Regions from separate parts of the Idiomarina sp. 017G genome, predicted to be linked through region 3. Evidence: predicted binding sites of a transcription regulator. Region 3 holds the regulator's gene; each other region holds the start of a gene.
The links. Region 3 encodes sigma-54, which starts transcription at its own class of promoters, with help from an activator protein. Its sites were predicted from a motif close to GTTGGCACGNNNNTNGNNT; they were not measured.

Region 1: a site for sigma-54 is predicted at 6,396-6,414, ahead of DEU30_RS09750 (hemerythrin domain-containing protein). Genes of this name have one in related genera too.
Region 2: a site for sigma-54 is predicted at 5,143-5,161, ahead of flhA (flagellar biosynthesis protein FlhA). Genes of this name have one in related genera too.

Annotation. Positions count from the first base shown of each region.
Region 1 is NZ_SNWT01000007.1:40,737-51,305, reverse strand. Features, by position in the region: gene DEU30_RS09770 (potassium transporter TrkG) at 1-1,187, opposite strand, end outside; gene DEU30_RS09765 (TrkA family potassium uptake protein) at 1,184-1,846, opposite strand; gene DEU30_RS09760 (M14 family zinc carboxypeptidase) at 1,856-4,519, opposite strand; gene DEU30_RS09755 (murein transglycosylase domain-containing protein) at 4,627-5,817, shown strand; gene DEU30_RS09750 (hemerythrin domain-containing protein) at 5,811-6,350, opposite strand; gene norR (nitric oxide reductase transcriptional regulator NorR) at 6,509-8,053, shown strand; gene DEU30_RS09740 (YbaN family protein) at 8,050-8,442, shown strand; gene DEU30_RS09735 (NnrS family protein) at 8,439-9,641, opposite strand; gene DEU30_RS09730 (U32 family peptidase) at 9,747-10,569, opposite strand, start outside.
Region 2 is NZ_SNWT01000001.1:52,122-62,690, forward strand. Features, by position in the region: gene ileS (isoleucine--tRNA ligase) at 1-1,636, shown strand, start outside; gene lspA (signal peptidase II) at 1,629-2,153, shown strand; gene fkpB (FKBP-type peptidyl-prolyl cis-trans isomerase) at 2,167-2,607, shown strand; gene ispH (4-hydroxy-3-methylbut-2-enyl diphosphate reductase) at 2,644-3,588, shown strand; gene DEU30_RS00275 (prepilin-type N-terminal cleavage/methylation domain-containing protein) at 3,594-3,938, opposite strand; gene DEU30_RS00280 (hypothetical protein) at 3,919-4,113, opposite strand; gene DEU30_RS00285 (prepilin-type N-terminal cleavage/methylation domain-containing protein) at 4,126-4,626, opposite strand; gene DEU30_RS00290 (prepilin-type N-terminal cleavage/methylation domain-containing protein) at 4,620-5,036, opposite strand; gene flhA (flagellar biosynthesis protein FlhA) at 5,204-7,357, shown strand; gene flhF (flagellar biosynthesis protein FlhF) at 7,370-8,704, shown strand; gene DEU30_RS00305 (MinD/ParA family protein) at 8,761-9,633, shown strand; gene DEU30_RS00310 (RNA polymerase sigma factor FliA) at 9,626-10,351, shown strand; gene cheY (chemotaxis response regulator CheY) at 10,389-10,569, shown strand, end outside.
Region 3 is NZ_SNWT01000006.1:95,544-106,112, forward strand. Features, by position in the region: gene rapZ (RNase adapter RapZ) at 1-17, opposite strand, end outside; gene ptsN (PTS IIA-like nitrogen regulatory protein PtsN) at 8-478, opposite strand; gene hpf (ribosome hibernation promoting factor) at 482-769, opposite strand; gene DEU30_RS09220 (RNA polymerase factor sigma-54) at 797-2,257, opposite strand; gene lptB (LPS export ABC transporter ATP-binding protein) at 2,279-3,004, opposite strand; gene lptA (lipopolysaccharide transport periplasmic protein LptA) at 3,006-3,548, opposite strand; gene lptC (LPS export ABC transporter periplasmic protein LptC) at 3,517-4,080, opposite strand; gene kdsC (3-deoxy-manno-octulosonate-8-phosphatase KdsC) at 4,077-4,631, opposite strand; gene DEU30_RS09245 (KpsF/GutQ family sugar-phosphate isomerase) at 4,631-5,608, opposite strand; gene DEU30_RS09250 (TetR/AcrR family transcriptional regulator) at 5,765-6,340, shown strand; gene DEU30_RS09255 (ATP-binding cassette domain-containing protein) at 6,425-7,225, shown strand; gene mlaE (lipid asymmetry maintenance ABC transporter permease subunit MlaE) at 7,225-8,001, shown strand; gene mlaD (outer membrane lipid asymmetry maintenance protein MlaD) at 8,004-8,471, shown strand; gene DEU30_RS09270 (ABC transporter substrate-binding protein) at 8,489-9,160, shown strand; gene DEU30_RS09275 (STAS domain-containing protein) at 9,160-9,453, shown strand; gene DEU30_RS09280 (BolA family protein) at 9,491-9,745, shown strand; gene murA (UDP-N-acetylglucosamine 1-carboxyvinyltransferase) at 9,762-10,569, shown strand, end outside.

The sequences.
Region 1 (10,569 bases), on a different contig from region 3:
AAAACTTCAAAGGTTATATCTATAAACGGCAGCGGATTCAAAATCATTAGGATAAAGATTCCGAGGAACATCAAAGTAAGGGTAACCAAAGTGACCGCAAGAGCTTTCATAACCAGCTCCTGAGGTACCGTGCGGTTCAACAAAGTGACATACTCTCGACGGCGGAGAAAAGCATAAGTGGCGACCAGTAAGACAATAAAAGTCCCCAGCTTGATGCCTCCGGCCGTACTCATTGAGCCGCCGCCAATTAGCATCAGCAACATAGTATAAACTGCGCTGGCTTCTGTCATTGCCCCGGTATCAACCGTATTAAAACCTGCGGAGCGAGGCGTAGTAGCCTGAAACCAGGCTGCCATCGCCTGGTCACCAAAGCTTAAATTGGCAAAGGTGGCCGGGTTATTCATTTCCAGCAGCCAGATAATAGCAACGGATAAAACATTAATAATTAATGTCGCCCACAAAATAGCGCGGGTATAAACCGAGAACTTATACCAACGGCGCTTTTCGTATATGTTGGTAATAACCGAAAAGCCCAAGCCGCCAATGACAAATAAAATACTGATAATAAGATTAACCGGAATGCTGTCGGCGTAATCCACAATTCCGTTGGGCGACAGCACAAAGCCTGCGCTGTTAAAAGCGGATATGGCGTAAAATATACTTTCAGCAAAGGCATCGACGAAACCTTTTTCCTGCCACCAGGTTATTGTCAGACCAACCACCGCTATAGCCTCAACAATCAGTGCCAACGATACCACCGCTTTTGCCGTACGCCCAATGCTGGCAAGACTGGTTTGCTGCATAGCCTCTTTTGCCAGTACCTGATGCTGAATCCCGACATGGCCGCCTATCGAAATAGCAGCCAATACCGCAAATGTCATGAAGCCTAACCCGCCCGCCTGAATCAACAGAGCCAAAACGCTCATTCCAAACGGTGTATAAGTAGCCCCCGTATCGACAACGACCAGCCCAGTCACGGTAACGGCAGAGGTCGCCGTAAATAAGCTTTCCAGCCAGGTTATTGGTTGCTCAGTTGAGAAGGGTAACTTTAGTAACAAAGTACCTAATAAAATCAGACAGGCAAAGCCACCGGAAAGAATAACCGGAGGGCTGGCTTTAAAAGCTCTACGCCTTTTACGCCCGGGACGACGATACAACCAGGCTATTGAAGGAGCCCACTGTTTCATGAAGGTTCTTTTAGTTTAGGAGCAACAGATTTTAACGCTTTCAAACTGCCGGCCATCACCAAGGTTTCGTTACCCTCAAGCGTCATTGATAAAGAGGGAGTCACAGTCACCTCATCGCGACGCTTTATTAACAATACATGAAAAAACTCACTTTCGTCCGGCATAATGTCTTCGAGAGTTTTTCCTTTTAAATACTCACCAATACTAATTTCCACACAGAACCAGTTATGACCCAACGACATATACTCGTTCACCATAGGATAATTCAGCGACTGCGCTACCCTTATTCCCATTTCTTCTTCCGGGTGAATAATACGCTTTACACCCAGTTTCGATAAAATTTGATGGTGGGATTTAGAGGTCGCTTTGGCCCAAATTTCTTTCACACCAATAGTTTTAAGGTGTAGAACACACAATAAACTGGCTTGCAGATCTTCCCCAATAGCAACCAGAACCACCTCGCAGTTAGTTAAGTCGAGTTCTTCCAATGCTTTTTCATCAGTCACATCGGCAATGGCAGAATGCGTTAACACATCTGCCATTGCTTCAACGGCTTTTTCGTCTGAATCAACGCCTATGACACGATGTCCGAGATCGAGCAGTTCTTTTGAAGTTCGGGCACCAAAACGCCCCAACCCTATGACACCAAATTCTGCCATGTCAGACTCCTATTGTGCTTTTGCCGGTGCCAGGAACAAGGCGTTCATCAGCAAGGTATTTAAGCCGTCCATATAGGCACGGTACGTGGGTTCCTGAGTAAAGCTGATAATCATGCCTTTACCGCTTGGCTGCCACATTAGCAGTGGCTTATAAGGTAATTGCTGAGCTATATCGTCCCATAAAAAGCCACTGGCTAACAGGCTATCCGCGCCAGCAAACCACGCAATGTTGCGACCGTGATCAATATCAATGGGGGTAAATACGTCATTGCCGTTATAAATACTCACAACCTGCGGTTTAACGCCGGCGCTTAACCAGTGTTTTGTATCCACTTTGGCATTTAATAACGCACCGGGCACCCAGTCGGGATCAGCGCCGTGCGGTTTTATTTCCGTTAAGAATTGCTCGCGGCTTTCAATCACTTTACCGTCAACTTTAATTTCTTCGTCAGGCTCAGTAACGCCCTCTTCCGGCACTTTGCGTTCCAGCTGGGTATTAAGCAGACCAGTTTCAACCGCCCAGGCAGAAGCGCTGCCTAAGGTCAGCAACACACCGCCATCCGACACCCACCGTTGAATCTTTTCAACGCTTTTGTCGTTAAATACGCCAGAATAAGCACCTTCCGGTAATATCAGAACATCCAGGCCATCAAGGTCATTTTGCAGTAACTGCATGGTACGAATAGCCGTTACCGGGTACCCCATCTGACGTTCAATCACAAAGCGGGTATGCCCTGCACTGTAAGGGCTAACCGGCTCATCCCAGGCAATAGCAATGTTCGGTGCTTCCAGTTTGCTTACGTTGTGCGAACCAAAATTAGGTCCTTCTGTCATCCAGCTTGTATCAACACCTTCAACGGTTGCGCCTGACGCCTCAGCGAGCTTTTGTAATTTAGTCTGCAAGCCACCGGGGTTGTCAGCTCGGGTTAAAATCAATGAGCCGCTGGGGAATTCACCGGCGCTTTCGTGGGTAAAGGCTAATTCGCTTTGGCGAACCTCCAGACCTTCACGCAACGCAGCAGTTAGGAAACGTCCTGCATTCATGTCACCCCAGCGAACCAAAAAAGCCACTTTGGCGTCCGGGTTAATCACTTTGCCAGGCTCAATGCGCCCCTCTTCTACAAAGGCTGTGGCGACGTCAGGCAAGTCATCACAGGTGTGGCTGTCGACATTGAACATCAACGGCAGTGACCAACCGGTTACGTCGTAAATTTGGTCCGGCAGGTTATTGTTACGGCGCTGCTCCTGCTCTGCCAGGAAGTCATCCGCCATATCCACTTGCTTATCCATTAAGGTGCGTATCATGCGGTGTGCAGGTTGTGCCATATCAATGATATAAGCACCAGCTTCATAATCAGTACCGCACACATCAAACGCCTTTTTCGCCTGCTTCACTTCTGCGCCCTGTTCAACCAGTAAAGAAGCCAGTTTACGTGCGGCGGCCGGGGCGTCCTTAGCGGGCAGAATAATAGAACGGACATCACCGTCTTCGCCCGCTTCAACCGCTGACTTGCGGTATTCCCAGAACTTCTGCAATAAGGCTTCGCGACGCTCAGAAACTGTCTGAATCGTCGAGATAGACGCTATAAAATGCTGCTGAACACCGTCAGCGTAGGTCAGTACGTCACCGTCTGTACGGTCAAACAAATGCCCGCGCGCTGAAGCCATCTCGTAGGTCATTGCAACTGAGCCCTGATACAGCGGCCAACTGGCACCGTAGCCCGGGTAAAACGCATCGAAAATTTCGCGGGTAAAATAATCAAAGCCCTTTTCGTCGAACCACTGGCCGTTATTTTTACCAATCCAGTTCAGCGTTTCGCGTTGTGACTCGGTAATCAGTGGATTATAAGGCCGAGCCTCTGGGGTGAAGTAATAAGTGGAATCGCCACCCATCTCATGCAGATCAACAAACACCAGCGGATAGTATTTTAATAAGGCATCTATTTGCCCGCTAATTTCAGGCTGAGTCAGTGCTATCCAGTCGCGGTTCATATCAAACAGGTAGTGGTTCGTGCGTCCGTTAGGCCAGGGTTCGTTGTGCTCCGCACTGCGGCGATCGCCTGAGTGCTCAAGCCCAACACTCATGTAATAACGATCCACAAAGCGGGCACGCCCGTCCGGGTTTTGCAGTGGGTCAATGAATACCATGGTGTTATCTAACCAGCGTTGGGTCTGCTCACGCTGGTCATGCAGCAAATGATAGGCGGTTACCATAGCGGCTTCCGGTGACGAAATTTCATTGCCGTGAACGCCATAGGACAGCCAGATGCTACCGGGCAATTCGTCAATTAACTGCTCAGCCTTATCGCTGTCGGTTTTGCGCGGGTCGGCTAAGGCCTGCATGCCCTTCATAAAACCGTCAAAGTCAGCCATATTGTCTTCACTGGAAATAACCGCGTAATAAAGCGTACGCCCTTCCCAGCTTTTGCCGTACTCAAGCAATTTTACTTGTTTGGGATAAGCCTGCTGCAATGCTTCAAAATAGCGGCTCATATCCGCCGGGCTGGTAATTTTGGTGCCCATGGGGTAACCCAAAACCTGCTCTACGGTGACTTCTGAATTACTGTAGTTCGCTTCGGGGAGTAACGAACTCTCGCCCGAGAGTTGTTGTGCTTGAGTCGGCATGACTAACCATGAGGCGGCTATCAGCGCCGCAAATTTGAGACTGCGCATCTTCATTCCTGTTGTTTTATGCACTTTTTAACTGTGCTTAGGGTTTCTTTTTATGTCTCTCTAATGTAAAAGCTTGAACAAGGGAAGTGAAGCTCAATTTAGGCACTATGAATAAAAAGACTCAATTAACCACGCTGCTGGCGGCTATAGCCACAACGCTAATTTTGGCAGGATGCCAAATAACACCTGATAACGTAAAACGCGTGGTCAATTCCGGCGTGCTTAGCGGTAACGACCCAACCGCTGTGGTGGAATCTATGGCGCGTGAGCGTTTGCACAGCTATCGCAGCAACCCGCAACAGCTTATTAGCGACATTGAGGATTTACGCGAGGCCTTGCGCGACTTGCGCGCTGTTGCTGAAGCCATTTGGGGTGACGAGGAAAACACAGTTCCCAGTGAGAAAAAGTACGTTAAATACAGCGATAACTTTCATGCCAAAGCCGTTGTCGATTTTGAGCAGGGCCTGCTGACAGTTGCGACATTGCATGACAGCAATGATCCGGCCAAAACCCGGGAACAACTCAAAGCCGCTATTGTGCGTACGTTGTTAACGCCAACCGACCTCACCGCGGTTGATATTTTTACCGATAAAGAGCCTGAGCAAACGGGAAAACCGTTTTTGCGCGGGCAAGTTGTTGACCAGGACAATGTGGTCGTCGAATACGAATGGCGGGCGAATCGCTTTGCCGAGTACTTGGTGAAAAACCAGCTGCGCACCCGGCGCGCTAAAAACAATCAGGTGTATGAGGTTCAAATTGCTTTAGTCGACGAACACCAGGAGTTGCGCAAACACCAGTATGCCGACTACGTTATAGCCGCAGCGCGACGCTATAACCTTGAGCCTGAGCTTATCTATGCCATTATTGAAACCGAAAGCAGCTTTAACCCTTATGCAGTCAGCCACGCTAACGCTTACGGCTTAATGCAGGTAGTGGCGTCAACCGCCGGACGTGATGTGTTTGAGCGTGTTCGTAAAATTCCCGGACAGCCCACGTCTCAACAATTGTTCGATCCGGCTCAGAACATTGATATTGGCAGTGCCTATTTGCACATTTTGAACACCCAGTACCTAAAAGGTGTGCAACATCCGCGCAGTCGCGAATACGCTATTGTGTCAGCATACAATGGTGGCGCCGGTAACGTGCTGAAAACCTTTTCTTCCAACCGCAGCAACGCGGTCCAAATTATAAACCGAAGTCAGCCCGGCATTGTTTACCGGGACCTAACGTCTAAGCATCCGTTGTCGGAGAGCCGCCGATATTTAGAAAAGGTGATGTACTTTAAGCAGGGTTACTGACACGAACCACAACAAAAGTCTTTACCGTGCTCAGGTGCCGATGCTTTCTTTTCAACAAAAAGCAGGTTGTTTTCCAGGTGAATATGCTCATGCAAGTCATCCTGCAGCTCTTTTAAGCCTTTATAAAGCGCTGTCCAGGTACCACAGGCGCCTTCCGGTAGCGTTAAGTTATTGGTCAGTTCGTCAATTCTATTAAGTTCACCTTCATGCTGAACGTGTTCGCTTTCCATTACTGAAATTGGCCCGCCGGGATAAACACCACGTGACAGCAAAGGAAAAAGAATTTGTTCTTCTTTTGTCATGTGGCTTTCCAGCTCCTGCATCAGGTTATCCAGGTGTTCAGTCAGACCAACCGGGGCTTCGGGGTGATCACCATGAACGGCTTCAACGCGCATGGCCAATTGCTTTAACTCAGGAAGCTGTTCGCGATGGCGCTGATGAAAACGCAGATAAATATGCTCTATCAAATGCTTGGGTGAAGCGTCCTGCCATTGTTGCTCGGCAGTCTGTAAACGGTCATCGAAAGTACTCATGGGTCACTCCTGTTTGCTAAATAAAGTTTCTTACTCCGGTCAGGATTGCAACAAACAGGCCAGCTCCTACCCCGTTAGGATTATTGACTCTCCGGGGTGCCACGGTACTATCAACCCAACCAATAAGGGTATTTTTAACCTGGGCAGTCAATTTAACCATGTTGCAAGAAAGTCTATTAGCAGACCTGCTTACCGAGCAGCCTGCAGCGGTTCGTTTACAAAATTTGGTCAACACCTTACGCAGTCACTTCAACTGTGGCGCAGTGGTTTTATTAAAGCTGGATAATGAAGTGCTGCAACCAGTTGCTATTCAGGGACTGGTACGCGAAGCGCTGGGTCGTCGGTTTGTTGTAGCACAGCACCCCCGGTTAGCGGCATTGCTGGCATCTCGTAACCCCGTACGTTTTGAGCACGATTCGTCATTACCAGACCCCTACGACGGACTGCTCGCTGAGCAGCCAGGTAATGCGCTGCCCGTTCACGACTGCATGGGTATTAGTTTGTACCTGGAGAATAAGTGTTGGGGTGTACTGACCTTAGACGCACTGCAACCCGGTACATTTACCGACAACTCAATGATTGAACTGCAAAAGTTTAGCTTGTTCGTTGAGACCGCCGTTCGCATTGGCCAGCTGGAGCAAAACGTCAGGGCTCTGCGACAAGGCCAGCAGCGCACCATGCCAAAATCCGGAACCACAGAAAGAAACGAGTCGGAAATTATCGGGCACAGCAAAGCTATTGAAAGTGTGCTGAAAGAACTACGAGTGGTTGCCAGTGCCGATTTGCCCGTACTGCTACTGGGCGAGACTGGTGTCGGTAAAGAGCTGTTTGCCCGTGAACTGCACATACTCTCACAGCGCAGCGACAAACCCCTTATTTATGTAAATTGCGCGGCTCTACCCGAATCACTTGCAGAAAGCGAGCTTTTTGGTCATGTAAAAGGGGCGTTTTCCGGCGCAACCAGCGACCGTTCAGGACGCTTTGAAGTCGCTCACGGCGGTACGCTGTTTCTGGATGAAGTTGGCGAGCTGCCCTTATCCATACAGGCCAAGTTACTGCGAGTACTGCAAAATGGTGAAATTCAGCGTTTAGGCTCTGACAAATACCGCAAAGTAGATGTTCGCCTTATTGCCGCCACCAACCGCAACCTACGCCAGCAAGTCAGTAATGAAACATTCCGTGCTGATTTATACCACCGCCTTTCGGTTTATCCTTTGCCAATTCCGCCATTACGCGAGCGCGGTGACGATGTGTCTATTCTGGCCGGGCATTTTCTCGAGCTAAACCGGGCTCGTCTGGGGTTGCGGGCTTTACGCTTATCGCCGGAGGCTGAGCTTGCTATACAACAGTACCAGTGGCCGGGTAATGTGCGTGAACTGGAACATGTTATCAGCCGGGCCGCTATTAAGCTGCTTAGCCACGGTGTGGAAAAAACCGATATTGCCACCATTGAACCCGACATGCTGGATCTGGATGTGCAACTGCCTTTGTCAGCCACCACCGACTCTGGAAAAAATTCTGCTGGAACCAGCTTACCTCAGGCTAACGTGTCGATGAAAGAAGCGGTAAATTATACTCAGCGTAAGATGATAGAAGCGGCTTTAGGCCGCCATAACAACAGTTGGAGTCAGGCCGCTAAAGACCTGCAGCTGGATGCCAGTAACCTGCACAAAATGGCCAGTCGATTAGGAATGAAGTCGTGACGCGGGAGCTGTTAATTCGATTATTGTGGCGCGCTCTGGCGCTATTTTTTGTATTACTTGGACTTATCGGCATTGCCCTGCCGGTAATGCCCACAGTACCTTTTCTCATTGCGGCATTGTGGGCTGCTAGTAAAGGCTGGCCCCGGCTTGAAACCTGGTTGCTTAACCACCCCAAATACGGCCCGGACATACGAGCCTGGCGCGAGCACCGAGTGGTTAAACGCCGCTCTAAAATCATAGCCTTAGTTATGATGGCAACCGGGTACCTGGTGCTATGGTTATTTGTTCCGCAAGTTCCGGTGTGGCTAAAAGCAATTGTCGGTGTTGTGCTGGTTGTGGTCGGGTGCTGGCTGGCTGCGCGCCCCGACCACTCTCCGGAAGAAACTTAACCCGGGTTACCGTCGGCGCGGGGTGTTGTCAGCACCTTAAAATAAACCACCACATAAATACCATAAGCCAGAGTCCAGGCTATAGCACTGAACATTAACCACTGGCTGGCTAAATCAGGAGCCAGCCACATTAAGAAGACCCGGGTTAAAGCGGCTATTAACACCAGTAAAAATGCACCGGTCATTATCAGTTTTGGTTGCAACGGACGCCCACTATGACCCAACGAAACGCGCGCTATCATGCTGAGGATCATATTTCCCATAGCTCCTGCGGTTAAGGAGTGCAGCGGCAGACTCTGCGTCAGGTCGAAACCCGCATAACGCAATGCAAATAACGCCAGACCAATGGGGATAAACCAATAAGCTAAATGCAGTGACCAAAGCAGCGGTACTCTCCAGGTTATCCAGATTTTCCAGCGCGCAACTCTTATCCCGGTTGCCACCGCTGAAACACCAAATAGAACGACCATTATCTGGTTAGGTAACAGCGTGTGCAGATTCAGAAAGTGCACAGCGAAGATAAGCCACAAGCTGCCTAAAGCTATGCGATCAAGCCAGACTATTGGCGTTACTTTAGGTGTTTGAGTCCCGTTGGCAGTAAACATTGGCAGCACTCGTCCGCCAATAATGGCCATTAACAAGGTCACCAGAAATACTGCGTTGTAAGCGCCAAGCACCTGAATATGATAGTGACCAAAGTGTAAGCCGTAATGCATAAGCAAGTTGCATACCGTCAGCAACAGCAAAATGGGCACAAAGAATAAATTCCGGGTCTGATTTACTTTTAACACCATACGCCCGAACAGCAACGCGGCGACAGGTAACAGACTGACATCCACGCCTGCAACCAACCACCACGGCAGTTCACCGCCCAACAGCAACATTAACCTGGCGGCTGCCCATAAAACGGTCAGACTAAGCAGAGTCTTGCCATGTGGTGCTCTAAGTCCGGTCCAGTTCTGCACCGCAGTTAATAAAAACCCCAGGACTATGGCAATAACGAAGCCAAATATCATTTCATGGCTGTGCCAGAACATAATGTTGCCGTATACAGGCAAACTGAGCTTTCCGCTAAGTGCTACCCCCCACAGCAGCATCGCTATGGCGCTAAACCCTGCCCCCAAAAGGAACAGAGGCCGAAACGCCTGCCGCAGAATAGGAGTTAACTGCTCTTCTTTTTGTCTGTCTGTGATTTGCATCACTGTCACCGCTTATTAATAAAAGATACATTTTTAATATACCTTTTATTTTGACGAAGATCGACGCTCTACCACTAAAAGTCAGTTAATACCTATTTAGAGATTCTAGCCTGTCGCTAGCCCCGCCAGTTGCAACCAATAGCCATTGTTCTCTTTGCTCGTCAGGGTCACGGGGTGTTCCCCATTGATATTACTGCGGAAGCGTTGTAGCCAGTCGAAAGTCCCCTCGGGTTGCGGACTAATACGCACAATATCGACCAGGCCATTCATACCCGGCAGCTGGTTTATCAGGTTATAACGTGTACCCGATTGCGTCTGAATACCATTAAGCACAAACACCTGCTGACCTTCCTGACTTTTCACTTCCCGGCCTTCCGGGTACTTTATGCAACATAGCTCGCACTGATCTTTCGGGCGGTTCTCCGAGCGGGCAGTAAAGCAGCGACCAGACCAGGCCAAGGGTATATGACCAAAGGAAAAAACTTCCACGTCAAAGCAGTCCCTCACGGTGTCGATAAGGTTGTGCTGTAACACGTCCTGCAGCCAGTCGCGGGAAAGTTCAAATGGAACCACCCAACGTGTCATACCCATATCAATTAAACGGCGCAGACTCTGGTGATTATAAATATTAATGGCCGGCCCTGCGGTAAAGTTCAACCCCTGCTCCTGCAGCACCCCAATAGCACTGACATCATTGGCTTCAACATCAAACTCGCCATTATCGCAATATTTACCCAGCTCCCGGAGCTCCGCAGGAGCTTCCAACAAGGTCATTGTCGACAGCGTTACTTTTTTCCCGGCTTCTCTTAGCATATGCGCTATCGCCAGATAGTCATCCAGCTTTAACTCACGACGCTTACTGCAGACGGTTTCACCAAGATACACGTGTTCAACATCCGACTCGGCAGCTTGCTGATAAAAATCAAAA
Region 2 (10,569 bases), on a different contig from region 3:
CTTGATGCATGCCGAGAGCTACCGTCACTCGTACCCGCATTGCTGGCGCCATAAAACGCCCATTATTTTCCGTGCGACGCCGCAGTGGTTTATTAGCATGGACAAGAAAGGTTTGCGCGCAGGAGCTTTAGAGCAAATTAAAAAAGTCGACTGGTTCCCTGAGTGGGGACAAAGTCGTATTGAGTCTATGGTTGAAGGGCGCCCTGACTGGTGTATTTCACGTCAGCGCACTTGGGGTAACCCTATTGCCATTTTCGTAAACCGTGAAACGGAAGAGCTGCACCCGGACACTCTTGAGCTGATGGAAAAAGTAGCTCAACTAATTGAAAAAGACGGCGTGCAAGCCTGGTTCGACTTAGAGCCGGAAACTTTGTTGGGCGACGAAGCTGACAAATATCGCAAAGTCACTGACACTTTAGACGTTTGGTTTGACTCTGGTGTTACGCACCATTGCGTATTGCGTGAGTTCGACGGCTTGCGCTGGCCTGCCGATTTGTATCTGGAAGGTTCAGATCAGCATCGCGGCTGGTTCCAGAGCTCGTTAGTGACCGGTGTCGCCATGTATGACGAAGCGCCGTATCACCAGGTATTAACCCATGGTTTTACTGTGGATGCTCAGGGCCGAAAGATGTCGAAGTCTATTGGTAACGTGGTAGCTCCGCAGGACGTGATGAATAAGCTGGGCGGAGACATTCTGCGTTTATGGGTCGCGTCAGCAGACTACTCTGGCGAAATGACGGTTTCTGATGAAATCCTCAAGCGTTCAGCGGATGCGTATCGTCGTATTCGTAATACCTCGCGCTTTTTGCTGGCGAACTTAAGCGGTTTTGACCCTAAACAGGATTTGGTTGCCAAAGAAGATATGGTTGAACTGGATCGCTGGATTGTCGGGCGTGCGGCGGATTTACAACAAGAGTTGCTGGAAGCCTACAATAACTACCAGTTCCACAGTGTGGTGCAAAAACTCATGCATTTCTGTTCCATTGAACTGGGCAGCTTTTACCTGGATATTATTAAAGACCGACAGTACACCGCGAAATCTGAAGGTTTAGCGCGGCGTTCATGTCAGACGGCGCTGTATCATATTGCCGAGGCGTTAGTGCGCTGGATGGCTCCAATTTGCAGCTTTACCGCTCAGGAAATTTGGGACTTGTTACCGAACGAACGCAGCCAGTATGTCTTTACTGAAAGCTGGTATCAGGGCTTTGATGAATTTTCTGGTGTTAAAGACGCTGAGAACGAGTTCTGGATGCAGTTATTGGAAATTCGTGATGTCGTTAACCAGGCGCTGGAGCAGTCACGCCGCGATGATGTTATCGGAGGTTCGTTACAGGCAGAAGTAACCTTGTACGCTGATGATAAACTGGCGACAGCCCTGAATCGTTTAGGCGAAGAGTTACGCTTTGCACTGCTGACATCGGAAGCGCAAGTGGCATCTATTAATGACGCACCTGCTGACGCCGTTAAAGCGGAGAAAATGGCTTTGGCCGTTAGTGTGACAAAATCTGAATATAAGAAGTGCGAGCGTTGCTGGCATCATCGCGAAGAGGTGGGAACTTTAGAGAACCACTCCGATTTATGCCAGCGCTGCGTAACCAATATTGAAGGTGAAGGTGAGGAGCGTCGTTTTGCCTGATTTTTCTAACCAGACTAACCGTGCGACTGGGCTGCGTTTTTTGTGGCTGACGTTGTTGCTGGTGGTTATTGATCAAATGACTAAAATTTGGGTGGCGGGTGAGTTTGAGCTTTATGAAAGCCGAGTTTTAATTGATGGGCTATTCAACTTAACTTATGTGCACAATTTCGGCGCTGCCTTTAGCTTTTTAAGCGACGGCGGTGGTTGGCAACGATGGTTCTTCACGGCCATTGCCATTGCTATTAGTATAGTGCTACTGATTTGGATGCGCCGCAACCCGGTGGGTTTATGGCGCCAAAATTTAGCCTTTTCTCTGATTATGGCTGGGGCTATTGGCAACGTAGCTGACCGTTTAATGTATGGTTATGTCATCGACTTTTTTGATGTTCATTATCAGGGCTGGCATTGGCCTGCCTTTAACGTAGCCGATATGGCTATCACTATTGGTGCCGCACTCATGTTGTTGGAAGCTTTTTTTGATAACCGTCGGGACAAAGTCGAGAACGGTCAAGGGTAGTAAGGAGTTTCATTTGAGTCGTTTACCTATAGAGCACGGACGGGAAGTGGTTATGCACTTCACCATTAAGCTGACCGATGGCTCGGTTGCAGACAGCACAAAAATGTCAGGTAAACCTGCCAGATTTCGAATGGGCGATGGTAATCTGACCGAAAACTTTGAAGCGTGCCTGGTGGGGCTGCGCGAAGGGGCGGAACGTGAGTTCACGTTAGAGCCTAAAGACGCCTTTGGTGAACCGAACCCGGACAACTATTATTATGTTGATTCGGCAAAATTTAACGATGAAACCAAACCGGAAGTTGGAGCCATTTTGGCTTTTACGCAACCGGATGGTACCGATTTACCGGGAATTGTTCGTAAAGTTGAAGGTCCAACAGTCACCATCGATTTTAATCACCCGTTGGCCGGACAAACGGTGATTTTTGAAGTAGAGATTATTAGCGTTGAGCCATGATTGGTTAATAAACCGGGCTGAACGCAGGAGGAACTGATGCAAATTTTGTTAGCGAACCCTCGGGGTTTTTGTGCCGGAGTTGATCGCGCTATAACTATTGTTGAGCGGGCTTTAGAGATATTTGAGCCGCCAATTTACGTGCGTCACGAAGTGGTTCACAACAAATACGTTGTCAGTAAACTGCGCGAAGCCGGTGCGGTCTTTGTTGAAGAGTTGCATGAAGTACCGGACGATCAAATTGTGATTTTCAGCGCCCATGGCGTTTCTCAAGCGGTCCGGCAGGAAGCTAAGGACCGCGGTTTACGAGTATTTGATGCTACCTGTCCATTAGTGACGAAAGTCCATATGGAAGTTACCCGTGCTAGCCGTAAAGGGCATGAATGCATTTTAATTGGTCACGCAGGACACCCTGAGGTTGAAGGGACTATGGGCCAATATAATAATTCTGAGGGTGGCATTTATTTGGTGGAGTCGCCGGAAGATGTTGCCAAGCTGGAAGTGAAAGATCCCGGTAACCTGCATTACATGAGCCAGACCACCTTATCGGTTGATGACACGGCCGACGTAATAGATGCCTTGCGTCAAAAGTTCCCAGAGATAAACGGGCCACGCAAAGACGATATATGCTATGCCACTCAAAACCGTCAGGATGCGGTACGCGAATTAGCCAGCGACGCTGATGTCATGTTGGTGGTGGGCGCGCGCAACAGCTCAAACTCAAACCGCTTACGCGAGCTTTCCGAGAAAATGGGAACCCCGGCATACCTAATTGATGACGCCAGCTGTATTGATAAAGCCTGGTTAGAGGGGCATGAGAAGGTCGCAGTCACCGCTGGCGCTTCTGCACCTGAAGTTCTGGTCAAAGAAGTGATTGCTAAGCTACAGGAATGGGGCGGTAAAACCGCAGTAGAACTAAGCGGGCGCGAAGAGAATATTACCTTTTCAATTCCACCAGAGCTAAGGCCGCACCCGGTAGGTTAAACTGGTTATCGGGAAAGCCAGAATGTCTGGGCGAGCTCGTTATCATTTCCCCAGTAAACGGTTACCTCGATGGTCGCGTTGAACTGATCTATAGGGGTTAACTCTGCTGTTAAATGAAGCTGCCCTGTTTCCTTTGATAGTTTTGGATTATTGCCTTGAGTCCACGTTTGTTGAGCCTCACTTAAATAAGTCATCAAAACCTCCACAGCCTTCGCTTTTGTGTGGGCATGGTCAATCGCCGATAATCCAACCTGTAAAAGCCGCAGGCTACTGACGGACCAAAGAGCTACTAGTGCAGCTCCGACCAACACTTCAACCAGAGAAAAGCCTTTATTCTTGTGACAGTTCATAAGCCCTGCGCTCTGCTTCGAAATCTTGCTGAAGTTGTTGAGAAAGTTGTAGCCATTGATGATGTTGCTGAGCCTCTGTCATTTGCGCGTAGAAAAGCAGTGCAGCTAAACTGGCCGAGCTCAAACTTATAAGTGTTACTAAGGTGAGTATCAGAGCGAATCCTTTCGCGTTCATAGTAAGCTCCATTTAGTTAACCAGAGGAGTGATTGTTCGTTTGAAAACATGTGCCTGAGCATTGTGAGTAACGGTAAAAGTTACAACGAGTTTTGATAGCCCACTACCAGATTCCGGAGCGTAAGAGTCAGCAGTAAATTGCGTGACTTTGAATTGAGACTTATCGGTTAGGGATTGCCAGCCATACCCGGCGCAATCGAGAGTCATTGAGTTATGCTGTAGCTGTTCATTCCTGACCCTGAAGCCGGGCGAGCCTCCATTTTGCTGAGGAAACAAATAGCAATTGCTCTGAGGGTTTGAAATTTGCGTTGCGGCGGTATTTTTTAAGGTTTCAAAAAACTGATTTGCGACTGACTGAGCACTTAATAGTAAATTGACCTGCATTAGCTTACGGTGTTGCACTCCTGTTTGCCATTGCATTTGCTGCTGTGCTGCCAGAACAACTATCGCGCCAATAGCCGAAGCTATAAGAACTTCTACTAAACTACTGCCGCGCTCAGAAACTATTAACATGGGGGGATTCCCGGAAGTGAGTCACCTTCACTTAAGCACAAACGAATACGAGCGACACTGCTGATGATGACTTTTATCTGTCGGCTTTTACCTATTAGTTTGATATGTCCGGGTGTCGCGGCAGATGACTCTCCATAAAAAGTAAGCGACGCGGAAGAACTGTAAGTGTATTCGGTTTGAATACCTGAGGTTTGCGAGTCACGGCTAAATGTAACTAAGTCAACTTCGATAGATTCCTTATTTGCTATGGACCTGGCTTTTACCTGCTGCAAATAAGACAGCCAGCGGCCAGCCTCTTTTTGAAGCAACAAAGACTCTGTCTGCTGAGTAAATATTGGCAGGGCAGAAGCACCAAGCACCGCACTGACAGCCATTGCCACGACCAATTCCATAAGAGAGTAACCGCGCATAAAAACACATTATTTTGAAGAAGAGCAACGAGTATAGAAGCTGTTTAAGCTTTGTCTGTAAGCCCCAACTGAAACGAATGTAAGATAACCTCCGAATAAAACGAAAGCTGGCTCGATTCTTGAATAAAACACCGCAGGTTCAACTTTTTGACGCAACAGGAAGACGTATGGCGGGCGGTGCCGAAAAGTTAGTAAATTTTAGAAATTTCACGCAGAACAATGCGCATCTGATCAAAGGTTTTGGAACACCCTTGGCCATTATGGCCATTCTGGCGATGATTGTTTTGCCAATTCCGGCTGTGGTGCTGGATGTTCTCTTTTCATTTTCAATTACTTTGTCACTGGTAGTTATGCTGGTGGCGGTTTATACCCAACGTCCGCTGGATTTCGCCGCTTTTCCTACCGTTTTGCTTATTGCTACGGTACTACGCTTAAGCCTTAACGTTGCCTCTACGCGTATTGTTTTATTAGAAGGGCATAACGGGCCAGGTGCTGCAGGCTCTGTTATTGAAGCTTTTGGTAGCGTGGTCATAGGTGGTAACTACACTGTCGGCCTGGTGGTGTTCGCCATTCTGGTTATTATTAACTTTGTGGTTATTACTAAAGGCGCCGGCCGTATTTCAGAAGTAACCGCTCGCTTCACCCTTGACGCTATGCCTGGTAAACAAATGGCCATTGACGCTGACCTTAACGCGGGCCTAATTAACCAGGAAGAAGCCAAAGCACGACGCAGCGATGTAACCCGTGAGGCTGACTTTTACGGCTCCATGGATGGTGCCAGTAAGTTCGTAAAAGGGGATGCCATAGCCGGTATCCTTATTCTCTTTATTAACATTATCGGCGGTCTGCTCATTGGTATGATCCAGTACGGTCTGACCTTCAATGAGGCAGTGGAAGTTTATACGCTGTTAACCATTGGTGATGGCCTGGTAGCACAAATTCCGTCATTGTTACTGTCAGTTGCGACCGCCATTATCATTACGCGTGAAAATAACAGCCAGGACATGGGCGATGCAGTTGTTCTGCAATTGCTCGATAACCCTAAGGTTTTGGTCATTACCAGCGCGGTATTGTTTGCCATGGGGGTTATTCCCGGTATGCCGCATTTTGCCTTTTTAAGCATGTCTGCGGTGTTAGCCGGCGCGGCTTACTTTAAACTTAAGAAAACCAAGACTGAAGAAGGCGAACTGGTTGAAAAAGAACAGGAGCAGCAAGTTCAGCAGGCGCAACAAAAAGAGCTCAGCTGGGATGACGTACGCCACGTTGACACTATAGGTCTGGAAGTTGGTTATCGCTTAATTCCTTTGGTGGATAAGCAGCAGGGCGGTGAATTGCTGTCACGCATTAAAGGTGTACGTAAGAAGCAGTCTCAAGAGTTTGGTTTTCTTGTTCCGGCCGTACATATTCGGGACAACCTCGATTTAGGCCCCAACAGTTACCGCATTACTCTTATGGGTGTGACCATGGGTGAAGCTGAAATTCGTCATGACTGGGAGATGGCGATTAACCCGGGTCAGGTATTCGGTGAGCTGGACGGTGAGAAGACAAAAGATCCGGCCTTTGGCCTGGATGCTGTCTGGATCCGTCCTGAGCAACGCGAGCACGCTCAAACTCTGGGTTATACCGTGGTTGACGCTGCAACTGTAGTCGCTACTCACTTAAGTCAGATTGTAACCAACCATGCATCTCAGCTGCTGGGCCACGAAGAAGCACAAGAATTGCTGGATCGTCTGGGGCGTACTCATCCTAAGCTGGTTGAGGGGCTGATTCCGGATCTATTGTCACTGGGCAACTTTGTGAAAGTACTGCAGAACTTACTGGACGAAGGCATCGCGATTCGGGATATGCGCACTATTGTACAAACTTTGGTTGAGTATGCAGGACGTAGCCAGGACCCAGAAGTACTGACGGCTGCAGTCAGAATTTCACTGCGTCGGTTAATTGTTCAGGACATTGCTGAAGGGGCGGCGGAATTGCCCGTCATAACTTTGGCACCAGAGTTGGAACAGATGTTGCATCAGTCACTGCAAATGGCTGGTAATGACGGAAATCAGCAAGGCGCCGGAATCGAACCTGGTTTGGCCGAACGCCTGCAACAGTCATTACGCGAAGTGCATCAGCAGCAGGAAATGAACGGGGAACCTTCAGTACTGCTGACCTCAGGGCTTTTACGGTCAACCATGGCGCGTTTTGCGCGTCACGCTACCGATGGTATGCGCGTGTTGTCCTATCAGGAAGTACCGGATGATAAACAAATTCGCATTGTCAGCTCAATTGGTGGACAACAAAACGGTGGTGAACAAACCGCCACACAAGAGTAACGGGAGTCGCTTGTGAAGATTAAACGCTTTTTTGCCGAAGATATGCGCCGTGGATTGCAACAGGTTAAAGAAACCTTAGGTCCGGATGCGATTATCCTGTCCAATAAGAAAGTAAACGGTGGTATTGAGCTGGTTGCAGCCATTGACCCCGATGCGCAACAGGCACAGCCAATGGCTGATCAGGCCCCAAATGAGCCGGCTGCGTCAAAGACACCGGAAGTGCCGGCTGAGTCTTTGCAAGAGCTGTTGCAACGTCAGGCACAGGTTGCACAGCCCACACAGCCCACTGCTGCGCAAGCGACTACTGAACCGGCACAACGGCCAGAGCCGAAAGCCGAGCCACAAGAATTTAACGCTTCTCAACTCAGCGACGATATTTTTCCTGAACAAGTAAACGCACCGGCAGCAGACGACTCCCAGGCCATTGCTGAACTTCGCTCTCAGGTCAATGGAATTCGTCAGTTGCTGGAACACCAGTTAAGCGGCTTGATGAAACAAGAAATGGATCGTGAAGAACCAACCCGCTCTATGCTGATGAACCGCTTAATGGATATGGGCTTGAGCGAGCGAGTTGCCGACCAGATTGCCTGTTTTATTCCTGAAGGCGGATCAGATGATGAAGCCTGGGAACAGACTCTGCATTTATTAGAAGGTCAGCTGAATACGACCTCTGACGACATTTTGACGCGCGGTGGAGCGGTTGCGTTAGTCGGCCCTACCGGTGTCGGTAAAACCACGACCATTGCGAAGTTAGCCGCTCGTTATGCGCAACGCCATGGTGCCGATAAAGTGGCTTTAATTACCACCGACACCTTTCGTATTGGTGCCAGTGAACAATTACAAACCTATGGTCGTATCATAGGGTGTCCGGTCAAAGTGGCAAAAAATGCACAGGAACTGGCAGATGCATTACTTGCGCTACGTCAAAAAAGTCTTATTTTGATTGATACGGCAGGCATGGGTCAACGCGACAAGCGTTTGAACGAACAGTTAAGCCAGCTTATTCAGAATTCACGATTGCGGATTCGTCCTTACCTGGTGTTGTCTGCAACATCACAAAGCCAGGTGCTGATGGATGCGGTTAAACAATTTAAAGCACTGCCTTTGTCTGGTTGCATTTTTACTAAGCTGGACGAATGCTTAAGTTTAGGTGAGAGTATCAGCGTAGCAATAGAACATGGCTTACCGGTTGGTTATTTAACAAATGGTCAGCAAGTACCTGAAGACATTCGGGTAGCGGATGCCAACTTTATGGTTGCCGAGGCTGAGCGGCTGCTTGATAAAAGCATTTGTTCCTCAGTGTCAGACGTGCCAAAATCGTACTGGAATGAGGCGTTTTCTCGCTGAATTAGCCAATATAATATGAAGCTGTTATCAATCTAGTCAGAAAAGAGATACGCCCGATGGATCAAGCAAGCGGTCTGCGAAGAATGAAACAATCGAAAGTAAAAGTTATTGCGGTAACTGGTGGTAAAGGCGGCGTTGGGAAAACCAACGTGTCGCTGAATATGGCTATCGCAATGGCAAAGCAGGGCAAACGAGTATTAGTGCTGGATGCCGACTTAGGTCTGGCTAACGTCGATGTTATGTTAGGCCTGCGGGTTGAGCGCAACCTTTCTCATGTGTTGAGTGGGCAGTGTGAGCTGGAAGATATTCTGATTGAAGGCCCGGCAGGAATTAAAATTGTTCCGGCAACATCGGGAACGCGTTCTATGGTGGACTTGAGTGAATCTGAGCATGCTGGATTAATAAGAGCCTTCAGCCAGCTTCAGGGAAACTATGACGTATTAATTGTCGATACCGCAGCGGGTATTGGTAATACCGTTGTCAGCTTTGCCAGAGCGTCACAGGATGTTTTATTAGTGGTTTGTGATGAACCCACATCAATTACTGATGCTTATGCACTGATCAAAGTATTGAGCCGGGAGCAAGGCCTGTTTAAATTCAAGGTGGTTGCCAATATGGTAAGAAATCTGCGCGACGGACAAGTATTGTTCAATAAATTGACTAAAGTAACCGATCGGTTTTTAGACGTTGCTTTAGAGCTTGCCGCGATTATACCTTTTGATGACAACTTGCGTTTAGCTGTTAGAAAACAACAACCTATGGTACTGGCTTATCCAAAATCACCAGCCTCTTTAGCGATAAAAGCGTTGGCTAAGAAAGCCATTGACTGGCCTGTTCCGGCTCAAGCCGGCGGGCATTTAGAATTTTTTCTTGAACAATTGATAACTTCTGCCGATAACGAGAGTAAGCGGGATGTTGCCAATGAATAAAGCTGCCGTTTATGCCGCCACTGCTGACAACCGGAATGCCATTATTGAACAGCATACCGGGCTGGTTAAGCGTATTGCACACCATATGATGGCTAGACTTCCAGCCAGTGTGCAAGTGGATGATTTGATCCAGGCGGGCATGATTGGCTTATTAGAAGCTGCGCGTAACTTTGATAACACTAAAGGCGCCAGTTTCGAAACTTTTGCCGGCATTCGCATTCGTGGTGCGATGCTGGACGAAATTCGTCGTGGTGATTGGGCTCCGCGCTCGGTTCATCGTAATCATCGGCGTGTACTGGAAGCCATTCGTCAGGTTGAAAATGAAACCGGACGCGATGCAAAAGACACGGAAGTGGCCGCAAAGCTGAATATGGGTATGGATGAATATCATCATATTTTGCGGGATGTCAGCACGGGACGAATCGTTGGTATTGAAGATCTTGGTGTATCAGAAGATGCTATCATGCCAGAGCAGGTAACGGGTTCAGCTTATGAGCCACAAAGAGATGTTGAGAACGCGGCGTTTCATAAAGCGCTGGTTTCGACAATATCTTCGTTACCAGAACGTGAAGCTTTGGTGCTTTCGTTGTATTATGACGAAGAATTGAATTTAAAAGAGATAGGTGAAGTGCTGAGCGTGAGTGAATCACGAGTCAGTCAAATTCACAGTCAGGCAATGTTGCGACTGAAGTCGCGAATGCAAAATTGGGTTGAATAAACTTTGGTTGTAATCGAGAGCCTCAGTGGAGGGTGCTTTGGATAAAAATATGAAAATTCTCGTTGTGGACGACTTCTCTACAATGAGACGAATCATTAAGAACTTACTTCGTGATCTTGGCTTTACCAATATACAGGAAGCCGATGACGGTAATACCGCATTGCCCATGTTGCAGAACGGTGATTTCGACTTTGTCGTAACCGACTGGAATATGCCGG
Region 3 (10,569 bases):
ACAATGATCAGTTGCATGGCGACTGCTCACCTTCGCCCACAAATAATTGATATAACGCTTTATCAGAATCTGCGTGGCGCAGTGCGCGAGTACAGTCTTTGTCGTTCATTCTTCTGGCCACTGTGGCCAATGTTTGTAGATGGTTCTCGTGCTCTGACTCCGGCACCAGAAGCGCGAAGATAATATCGACAGGCTGGTTGTCAATAGAATCGAATTCGATAGGTTCGTCTAAGGTCAGTAATACCGCTACCGGATGATTCGCATTAGGTAAGCGGCCATGAGGAATTGCGATACCTAAGCCAATTCCCGTACTGCCTAAACGCTCACGGTTTAACAGGCTCTCAAAAATGTCATGACGGGTAATGCCAGACAGCTTAGGGGCTACGATTTGACTAATGGTTTCAAGTAGTCGCTTTTTACTTGCGCCCTCGACTGCACACTTGGTGCAGTCGGGGCTTAACAATTCACTCAGTTGCATGGATTAATGTTGTTTCATTTTCTCTTTGTGTTTAATCACCTGACGGTCCAGTTTATTAATTAAACCGTCGATGGCCGCGTACATATCTTCGTGTTTTGCGTCGGCGAAAAGCTCACCGCCATTCACGTGCAGCGTAGCTTCCGCTTTTTGAATCGTTTTTTCAACATTTAGGATGACGTGAACATTAGTTATATGGTCAAAATGTCTTTCCAGCTTGGCAAATTTTGTGTCCACGTAGTCACGCAGAGCTTCGGTAATATCGATGTGATGACCGGTCAAATTAATTTGCATAACGTCTTCCTTCTGCAGTTAACAAAGTTACAAAAGACTTTTGCGTTGGCTCGATGATGGAATGTTTAACGATTCCCGATACTTCGCAATTGTCCTTCTTGCTACTTGGATACCTTGTTCGGCTATCAGTTCAGCAATCTTACTGTCACTTAACGGTTTACTGCGATTTTCAGCAGCGACCATCTTCTTAATTAAAGCACGTATTGCCGTGCTTGAACACTCGCCACCGCCCTCTGTACTGACATGACTTGAGAAAAAATATTTCAACTCAAATACGCCACTTGGGCAGTGTAAGTATTTTTGTGTCGTTACGCGTGAAATCGTACTTTCATGCATATCCACGGCTTCTGCAACATCGTTCAGAACCATTGGCTTCATAGCTTCTTCACCATGCTCAAAAAAGCCCTGTTGGCGTTGTACTATGCAATTGGCCACTTTCAGCAGCGTATCGTTTCTGCTCTCCAGGCTTTTTATGAACCAGCGCGCTTCTTGCGTATGGTTTTTTATGTACTGGCTGTCGGCTACTGACTTTGTTGCTTTACTCAAGGCCGCGTATTCTTCGTTCACTTTTAGTTTAGGTACGCTATCCGGGTTTAATTCGACCATCCAACGACCATTTTTTTTAGTAACGGCCACATCGGGAATAACATATTCAACGGGTTGCTGCGCAACTTGCTCCCCCGGGTGCGGGTGCAACTGTTGAATTAATCGCATAGTCTGACGTAAATCGTCTTCCGATAGCTTCAGTTTACGCTGAATGGTGCGAAAATCGCGACTGCCAAGTAAGTCCATATGTTCAGTCACTAAGCATAGAGCAACCTGCTTGTATTCAGTGTCGTCGCTTAGTTGACGTAATTGAATGGCAAGGCATTCACTGACGCTGCGTGCGCCGACACCTATTGGGTCGAAATGCTGAATACGCTTAAGCACCATGCAGACTTCTTCTGCCTCAACTTCGGGTAGGCGCACAGCTTCGATAATTTCATTAACATCAACCATTAGATAGCCATTGTCGTCTATGGCTTCAATAATGGCTTCAGCTATGGCGGTGTCTTCTTCCGAAAAATGAGAAAGTTGCATTTGCCAAAGCAGGTGATCCTGCAAAGACTCGCTGGTAGAGCCTTGATAGACTTCAAAATCGCCGTCAAAGGATTTACCTGAAGAGGCTGCACCGTTGGCCGGGGTATGACTGGAGTAGGTGTCGTCCCAACTGCTGTCGACCGGCAGTTCGTCAGGCATTTCCTGGGTTTTTATAACGTCGGATGTTTCCCGTTGGCTGTCGTCTCTTTCTTCAATATTGCGAGTTTCGGGTTGGTCCGCGTCGTTACTCGTTTCACCTTCAACCTCCAGCAGCGGGTTGCTGTCTAATGCATCCTGAATTTCTGACTGAAGATCGAGCGAGGAAAGCTGCAGCAGGCGGATAGCCTGTTGGAGTTGTGGCGTCATGGTCAGGTGCTGACCAATTTTTAGCTGCAGACTTTGCTTCATAATGACTGTCCCGGTATCACGTTATAGGGTGAACTGCTCACCGAGGTAAACGTCTCTAACCTGTTGATTCGATAATATACTTTCTGCATCCCCACTGGCAATAAGCTCACCATGACTGACAATATAAGCGTGTTCACAAACAGACAATGTCTCGCGAACGTTGTGATCAGTAATAAGTACACCAATACCACGTTGCTTTAAATGTTCAACAATCTTTTTAATATCAATAACCGAAATAGGGTCAACTCCGGCAAAAGGCTCGTCCAGCAAAATAAACGTAGGTTCTGCGGCTAAGGCTCGGGCAATTTCAACCCGACGACGTTCACCGCCGGACAGACTCATGCCCTGACTGTTTGCTATGTGGCCTATATGAAACTCTTCGAGCAAAGCATCAAGCTGTTCTTCACGCTCGTTGGTTGACAGTTCTTTACGAGTTTCCAGAATAGCCATCAGATTATCGCGCACGGTCAATTTGCGAAAAATGGACGCCTCTTGTGGCAAATACCCAATACCCCGGCGTGCCCGTTCATGCATTGGCAGTAAGGTAAGGTCATTGTCATCCAGCAGAATTTGACCTTTATCGCTATTAACCAAACCGACTATCATATAGAAGGTTGTGGTTTTACCTGCACCGTTGGGGCCCAGTAAACCAATAACCTGCCCCTGACTTACTTCCAAGCTAACGTCTTTAACGACTTGTCGGCTTTTGTAGCTTTTGGCTAAATGTTTGACTCGTAAAGTTGCCATATTAAGGGTTCTCGTTATTTTTTTCGTCGGTATCGGTTTTTGGTTTAGGTGTAAAAATAGTGATAACACGGCTGTCTTCTTCACCTGAACTGCTTGCCGTTACCGTTTGTTTATTCAAATCATAAGTAATCAAACTGCCGCTTGAGCTACTGCTACCTTGAGAGATGCGAGCGTCGCCACTAAGCTCCAGTCGCTGTTCCGACTGAAAATAGGTGATTTTTTTTGCTTCAGCGTTAATTTCATTGCCGTCGTCCAGCGTCTGGCTGTAAGTAGCAGGAGTGCCTTCTGCAATAAAAATATCTGCTTGCTCGGCGCTTTCGCTGGCGGATGCTTCTAGTCGATCGGCGCGGATTAATAAGGTGCCCTGACGAATAATAACGTTGTCCGTTAAAACCAGGCGGTTATTTTTAATATCAAGCTCTTCCTTACTCGACTCAACTTCCATGGGTTTACTAAAGTCAGACTTGCCCTGAGCCATAACCGCTGAGGGTATTAAGGCAACCAGGATCAGTTTACTCAGCAGGCTGGAAAATCGTTTTAACATGTCTTTTTAGCTCCATTCGTTCAGCTTTCAGATCCGCAGTCATACCGTTACCCCGAATTAATAGTCGTGGTCCGTGAATGCTTACAGGATGTTCTGTGCTCATTGACTCATTTTTTAAATCAACAATCAGGTACTCGGTTAACACTTGCTCGATGTGAGTATCCGGCTCTAAAGCAAGTATTTCAACATCATGCTCTAAAATCAGGGTTTGATCGTCGTAGAAAGTGCCTTGCGCGGCACTGACTTCCCAAAGCTCTTCGCCTTGTTCAGAAAAGACCGTGTAAACCGGACGCTTAAGTTCGGTCAGACCAATTTGGTTATAGTGAGACATTTTCTCAGATTTTATCTTGTGAGCCAGTAAACCGTCACTTTCGAAAATACGCGTCTCCAGCCCAAAAGCGGTAAAATCGGGCTGCATAGTGCGTGTTGTCGCCGCGTTGTTACCATCAGCATCATCACTAAAAGGGCGCCAGACAAGCAATAGCCCGGCACCGAATAATAAAATTAGAATGACAGTAACGCGTCGGCTCACACACTGGCTCCTGTAGCCAGGTGCAGTTGCCCTTGACTGAGCATGATTAAATCACAGACTTCGCGCACGGCACCATGTCCACCATGGCAGCGTGAAATATAATCGGCCTGTTGTTGTACCGATGCGTGAGCGTCCTGGACTGCAATCCCCAGACCCGCCGCTTTAATTAAAGCTAAATCGGGGGTGTCGTCTCCAACATAAGCAACTTGCTCCGCGCTAAGGCCTAACTTTGTTAGTAGCTCATCGAAAGCGGCTGTTTTATCGTTCTGTCCCTGATAAATAAAGCCGACATCTAAATGTTCCATACGGTGTTCAACAATGCGTGACGTTCGTCCGGTAATGACTGCCGTTTCAACACCTGATTTTTTCAGTGCTTTCATGCCAAAGCCATCCCGGGTGTGAAACGCTTTCAGTTCCTCACCATCATTGCCTAAGTATATGCGACCGTCGGAAAACACCCCGTCGACATCCAGAACCAGTAGCTTTATTTCGGAAAAACGTTTAAACAGGCTTTTTTCAATGTCGCCGTACCAGGTATTAATACATTCCATCAAAGCACTCCCGCCTGCAGTAAGTCATGCATGTTCATTGCGCCACAAGGCTGTCCATCGTCGTTGGTAATTATCAGCCCATTTATTTTTCGGTCCTGCATGAGTTTTAATGCCTCAGCGGCCAGCATGTCCTCGTTCGCAGTAATACAGGAGCGGGTCATAACTTCAGCTATCGGAGTTTTATGGACATCGATTCGGTTATCCAGAATGCGACGTAAGTCACCGTCTGTAAAAATGCCGGCGAGACGTTGGTTTTCATCAACTATCGCGGTCATACCCAAGCCTTTACGCGACATTTCCAGTAACGCATCACTAATAATAGCGTCAGCTGGAATAACCGGGACACGCTCGCCAGTGTGCATCACATCATGTAACCGTAATAGCAGGCGTTTACCCAGCGAACCGCCGGGGTGTGATAGTGCAAAGTCGTCGGCGGTGAAGCCGCGGGCATTGAGCAGGGCAACCGCCATCGCATCGCCCATGACAAGAGTTGCTGTTGTAGAAGCCGTGGGGGCTAACCCGAGCGGACAGGCCTCTTGTTCAACTGCGATACAAACATGAGTATCAGCCAGTCGGGCAAGAGTGGAGCCTGGTTTGCCAGTCATCGAAATTAAGGGCACGCCCAGACGTTTAATGACCGGAATAATATTCAGCACTTCGGCCGTTTCGCCACTGTTAGATATCGCAATGACCACATCCTGAGCCGCAACCATGCCTAAATCTCCGTGGCTGGCTTCGCCCGGATGTACAAAAAACGCTGGTGTGCCGGTTGAGGCAAGTGTGGCAGCTATTTTCCCGCCAATATGACCGGATTTACCCATGCCGGTGACAATAACGCGGCCTTTGCAATTAAACAGAGTTTGGCAGGCGGCATCGAAATTATCATCCAAATATTGATACAGGCCTTCAATCGCCTTCTTTTCGATATCCAGTACTTGTTCGCCCAGTAGCCGAAAGTTCTGGGTGACTTGTTTCATGGTCATGCCTCTGGCGTTGTACTTTTGCCCTGTATAATACGTCATTCGGTACAACTCTGCCTACCGTACACAGGTAAATCTTGTATTTTATTACAAAAATAATTACTATACCAACCAGACGGTTGATAAAGTAAGTGTAGGTAAAGTGAATACACCATGGTAGAGAAAAAAGGCGCAGGGCGACCCAGCAACAGAGACGTCATTCTGGATGCCGCAGATCAATTGGTCGCTGCCGAGGGTGCAGGGCACCTTACATTTGACGCCTTGAGCCAGACAACGGGCATCAGCAAAGGTGGTTTGCTTTATCATTTCAAGAACAAAGATTGTTTGCTGCAGGCTATGTTAAAACGCCGTGTCGAACGTTATGAAAAACTTCGTGAGCAATATCATCACCAGTTTGCCGATGACCCAAAAGGCGAATTAAAAAGTATTTTACTAGCAGCGCTTGATACGGACGCTGAATGTTCTCGGCTAGGCAGTGGAATGCTGGCTGCCTCTGCGACTAACCCGGAGTTGTTAGGCCCTTTAAAAGAACATATAGCACTGACTTTACAGCGGTTGGAACGTATTGCCGGAAGCAAAGTTGGGAAAACTCTGTTTTACGCGGTTCATGGTGCTCGCTTGTTTGAGCAACTCAACTTGTGTGACGCCTGCGTGCATGAACGTGAAGATTTTGCACAATATTTACTGAAGCTTGTCGATGAATTGACAGAAATAGAATCAATTCGCTGATAAAATTTGCAACACTTTTTCGGTATCAGACTATACCGACAGTCGTTAAAATAAAGGCTGATAAACTCGTAACAGGAAACTGTCGTGACAAACTTGGTAGAACTTAAAGATCTGACTTTTGCGCATGGAAGCCATCGGGTCTATGACGGCCTGTCGTTAGATGTTCCGAAAGGCAAAATGGTTGCTGTCATGGGGCCTAGTGGCATTGGTAAAACGACGCTGTTGCGCCTTATCGGTGGACAGCTTAAGCCTGACAGCGGCAGTATCAAAGTAGCCGGAGAGGAAGTCCCTCAGTTAAAACGCGACGCTTTGTATCAATTACGCAAGCGCATGAGCATGCTGTTTCAAAGTGGTGCGTTGTTCACCGACATGTCGGTATACGAGAACGTCGCCTTTCCACTGCGCGAGCATACCGATTTACCCGAAGAAATTATTCGCAGCGTGGTTTTAATGAAGCTTGAGGCCGTGGGTCTGCGTGGTGCGCGTCACCTTATGCCGTCAGAACTGTCGGGTGGCATGGCTCGTAGAGCTGCTCTGGCAAGGGCTATAGCTCTGGATCCTGAATTGATTTTATACGATGAGCCGTTTGCGGGTCAGGATCCTATTTCTATGGCGGTCATTGTAAAGCTTATTAAATCTTTGAATGAGTCACTAGGTTTGACCTCTATTGTTGTATCGCACGACGTAAAAGAAGTGTTATCGATTGCGGATTATGCATATGTCATCGCCGACAAAAAAGTTGTTGGTCAGGGCACCCCGGATGAACTCCGCAATAACGATACCGCAATTATTCAACAGTTTTTGAATGGTGCGCCAGATGGTCCGGTAGCATTTCACTACTCAGATGACGATTTTACAACGGACTTATTAAGGGGCGAAGGATGATCCAGTTTATACAGTCTGTCGGTCGCCGAGTGCTGGATAGCCTGGCGGGTATCGGATACGCCTTAGCTATGCTGATGGGAGCTATTATCGGTAAGCCGCAACCCGCTAAGTCATGGCCGCTCTTTATCAAGCAAATGTACGTAGTGGGCGTATTGTCGATGCTCATCGTTATCGTCAGTGGCTTATTCATTGGTATGGTGCTTGGCTTACAGGGCTACACTATTTTAGTTGACTATGGTGCTGAGCAAAGTCTGGGACCTATGGTTGCGCTGTCGTTATTACGTGAGTTGGGGCCTGTCGTTACCGGTCTGTTATTTGCGGGGCGAGCCGGTTCTGCATTAACTGCTGAAATCGGTCTTATGAAAGCCACCGAGCAACTCTCCAGTCTGGAGATGATGGCGGTTGATCCTTTACGCCGTGTGATTGCTCCCAGGTTCTGGGCTGGTGTGGTTAGTATGCCGCTGCTGGCATTAATGTTCTCAGCCGTTGGAATTTACGGCGGTTACCTGGTTGGCTCGGGCTGGCTGGGTGTTGATGAAGGGGCTTTTTGGTCAGTCATGCAATCGGCAGTCGATTGGCAGGATGATCTTCTGAACGGCATTATTAAGTCTATTGTATTTGCCTTTGTTGTTACCTGGATAGCTTTGTATAAAGGTTATCGTTCGGTTCCAACCTCTGCGGGAATCAGTGCTGCGACAACGTCAACAGTTGTGACTGCGTCGTTGGCAATTCTAGGACTCGATTTTATTCTTACAGCTATCATGTTTGGTGGATAACCATGGAATCAAGAAAAACACAGTTATGGGTAGGCGTTTTTGTTGTCGTCGGTATTTTGGCTTTGTTCTTTATCGCATTAAGGGCAGCCAGCGGCACTATGATAACATCGGGAGATAGCTACACCCTGTACGCTAAGTTCGATAATGTTGGTAGTCTGAAAGTCCGCTCGCCGGTGAAAGTCGGTGGCGTCGTTGTAGGTCGTGTTACCGATATTTCATTGTCGGGCGACTACTATGAGCCACGGGTGGCAATGAGTATTAGCAAAGATTACGACAAGTTTTCTGAGACCAGCACATTATCGGTGCTGACTTCGGGCCTGTTGGGTGAGCAATATCTTGGGCTTGAACCCGGCTTTATCGATGACAGCGTAGGTACGTTAGAAGACGGCGATACCATTACTGATACTAAATCAGCATTGGTTTTAGAGAACCTGATAGGCCAATTCCTGTTCAGTCAGGGCAATGATTAAGTGGTAAGGAGAGCACCATGGCAGTAAAACAATGGATAATGGCAGTTGCGGCGACCTTAGTATTGGTTGCATCCGCGTCAGCCGATTTAATTCGTAACGATGATCCGCAAGAGTTATTGAAAGCAGTTGCTGAAAAAACCTTTGATCGCATTGCATCGGACAGAAACAAAATTGACGCAGATCCTAATTATCTAAAGGAAGTCGTTGAAGATGAGATGATGCCTTATGTTGACAATATGTATGCGTCGAAGAAAGTATTAGGCCGTTACTTGCGCGACACGACAAAAGAACAGCGTGAACGTTTTTACCAGGCTTTCTACGATTACTTAGTGGCGACGTATGCCCGTGCTTTTACTCAGTATGACGAGGACAAGCATAAGGTCACTTTTGAACCTAGTCAGGAAATTTCTGATGATGCACGTTCGGCCGTCGTGAAGGCGCGAATAAAAGAAGAAGGGCGTCCTGAAATTCGCCTGGATTTCCGTATCCGTTACGATTCTGATGAAGAAATTTGGAAGGCTTACGATTTAGTTGTTGAAGGCGTTAGCCTGCTGAACAGTAAGCAAAGTGAAATTTCTTCGGTTATCCGGGCTAATGGCATTGATAAAACAATCGAGCTGATTGAAAAGAAAGCTTCCGAGCCGATTAAGGCAGATGACGAAGTAGAAAGCCCGGCAGAGGGACTCTAATGTTAGCATCGGTGAAGGTTAGCGATGATAAGACACTGGTTTTTAGCGGTTCATTGACTCGTCACAGTGTTGCTAAACTGTGGTCACAGCGCAAAAGCTGGTCGGTGGGAAGCGAAACCCGGGTTGATTTAACCGATGTAGAGGTTATCGATACTGCCGGGGTGGCTTTTTTGCTTGAAATATTGAAATTGGTTGGCGATGGGAAAGGTCCGTTAACCTGTATCGGAGCATCTGAACAGCTGAAACAAATTGCCCGCGTTAGTGGCGTTGAGTCGCTGCTTTCGTTAAGCTAGGCGGTCTTATTAACTTTTAAGCCAACGGCAGATAACAATGAATACTGAAGAACTGAAAACTTTGCTGAACGATGCGCTTTCTCTGGAAGAGCTTCTGGTTAAAGCTGAAGGCGCGAATGTAGAAATTATTGCTGTCAGCGAAGACTTTAAAGATATGAGTCGGGTAAAGCGTCAGCAAGCCGTGTATGGTCCTCTAAACCCGTTGATTGCCGACGGTTCAATCCATGCCGTATCGATAAAAGCTTACACGCCGGAAGACTGGGCGCGTGATAAAAAATTAATGATGCCATAAGGTTGTTGGTTAGTTGATGGATAAATTTAAAATACGTGGAGGCCAACCTTTGTCAGGTTCGGTCACTATTTCAGGGGCAAAAAATGCCGCGCTGCCTATTTTAATGGCTTCGCTGTTGCCGTCTGAAAAAATAACCCTGTCTAATGTTCCCGACCTTCACGATGTCGACACAACTCTGGAGTTACTCGATTGCCTGGGCATTAGTCATAGCAACCTGAATAATAATAGCGTTTGCATTGACCCGACCACGCTTAATCACTTCAAAGCGCCTTATGATCTGGTTAAAACTATGCGTGCTTCTATTTTGGTTTTAGGCCCGTTATTAGCTAAAACCGGTAAAGCGGAAGTGTCTCTGCCGGGTGGTTGCGCTATAGGCGCACGGCCGGTAAACCTTCATATTGAAGGCCTGCGTAAAATGGGCGCGCATATTGACGTTGAAAATGGTTACATTAAAGCGTCAGTAGAGGGGCGTCTGCAGGGCGCAGAGATTTTGCTCGACACGGTCAGCGTGACCGGCACTGAAAACTTAATGATGGCAGCGGTACTGGCTGAGGGTGAAACGGTCATAGAAAATGCCGCTCGCGAACCCGAAGTCATTGATTTAGCAAACTTTCTTAACAGCCTGGGCGCGAATGTCCGCGACGCAGGCAGCGACACCATTCATATTACAGGTGTTAATAAGCTGCATGGTGGTGAATATAGTGTCATGCCCGACCGTATCGAAACGGGGACGTTTTTAGTCGCAGCTTTGGCAACTGGAGGTTCGGTGCGTTGCGAAAAAACTGACCCGGCAAGCCTTGATGCGGTGTTGAAAAAGCTGGAAG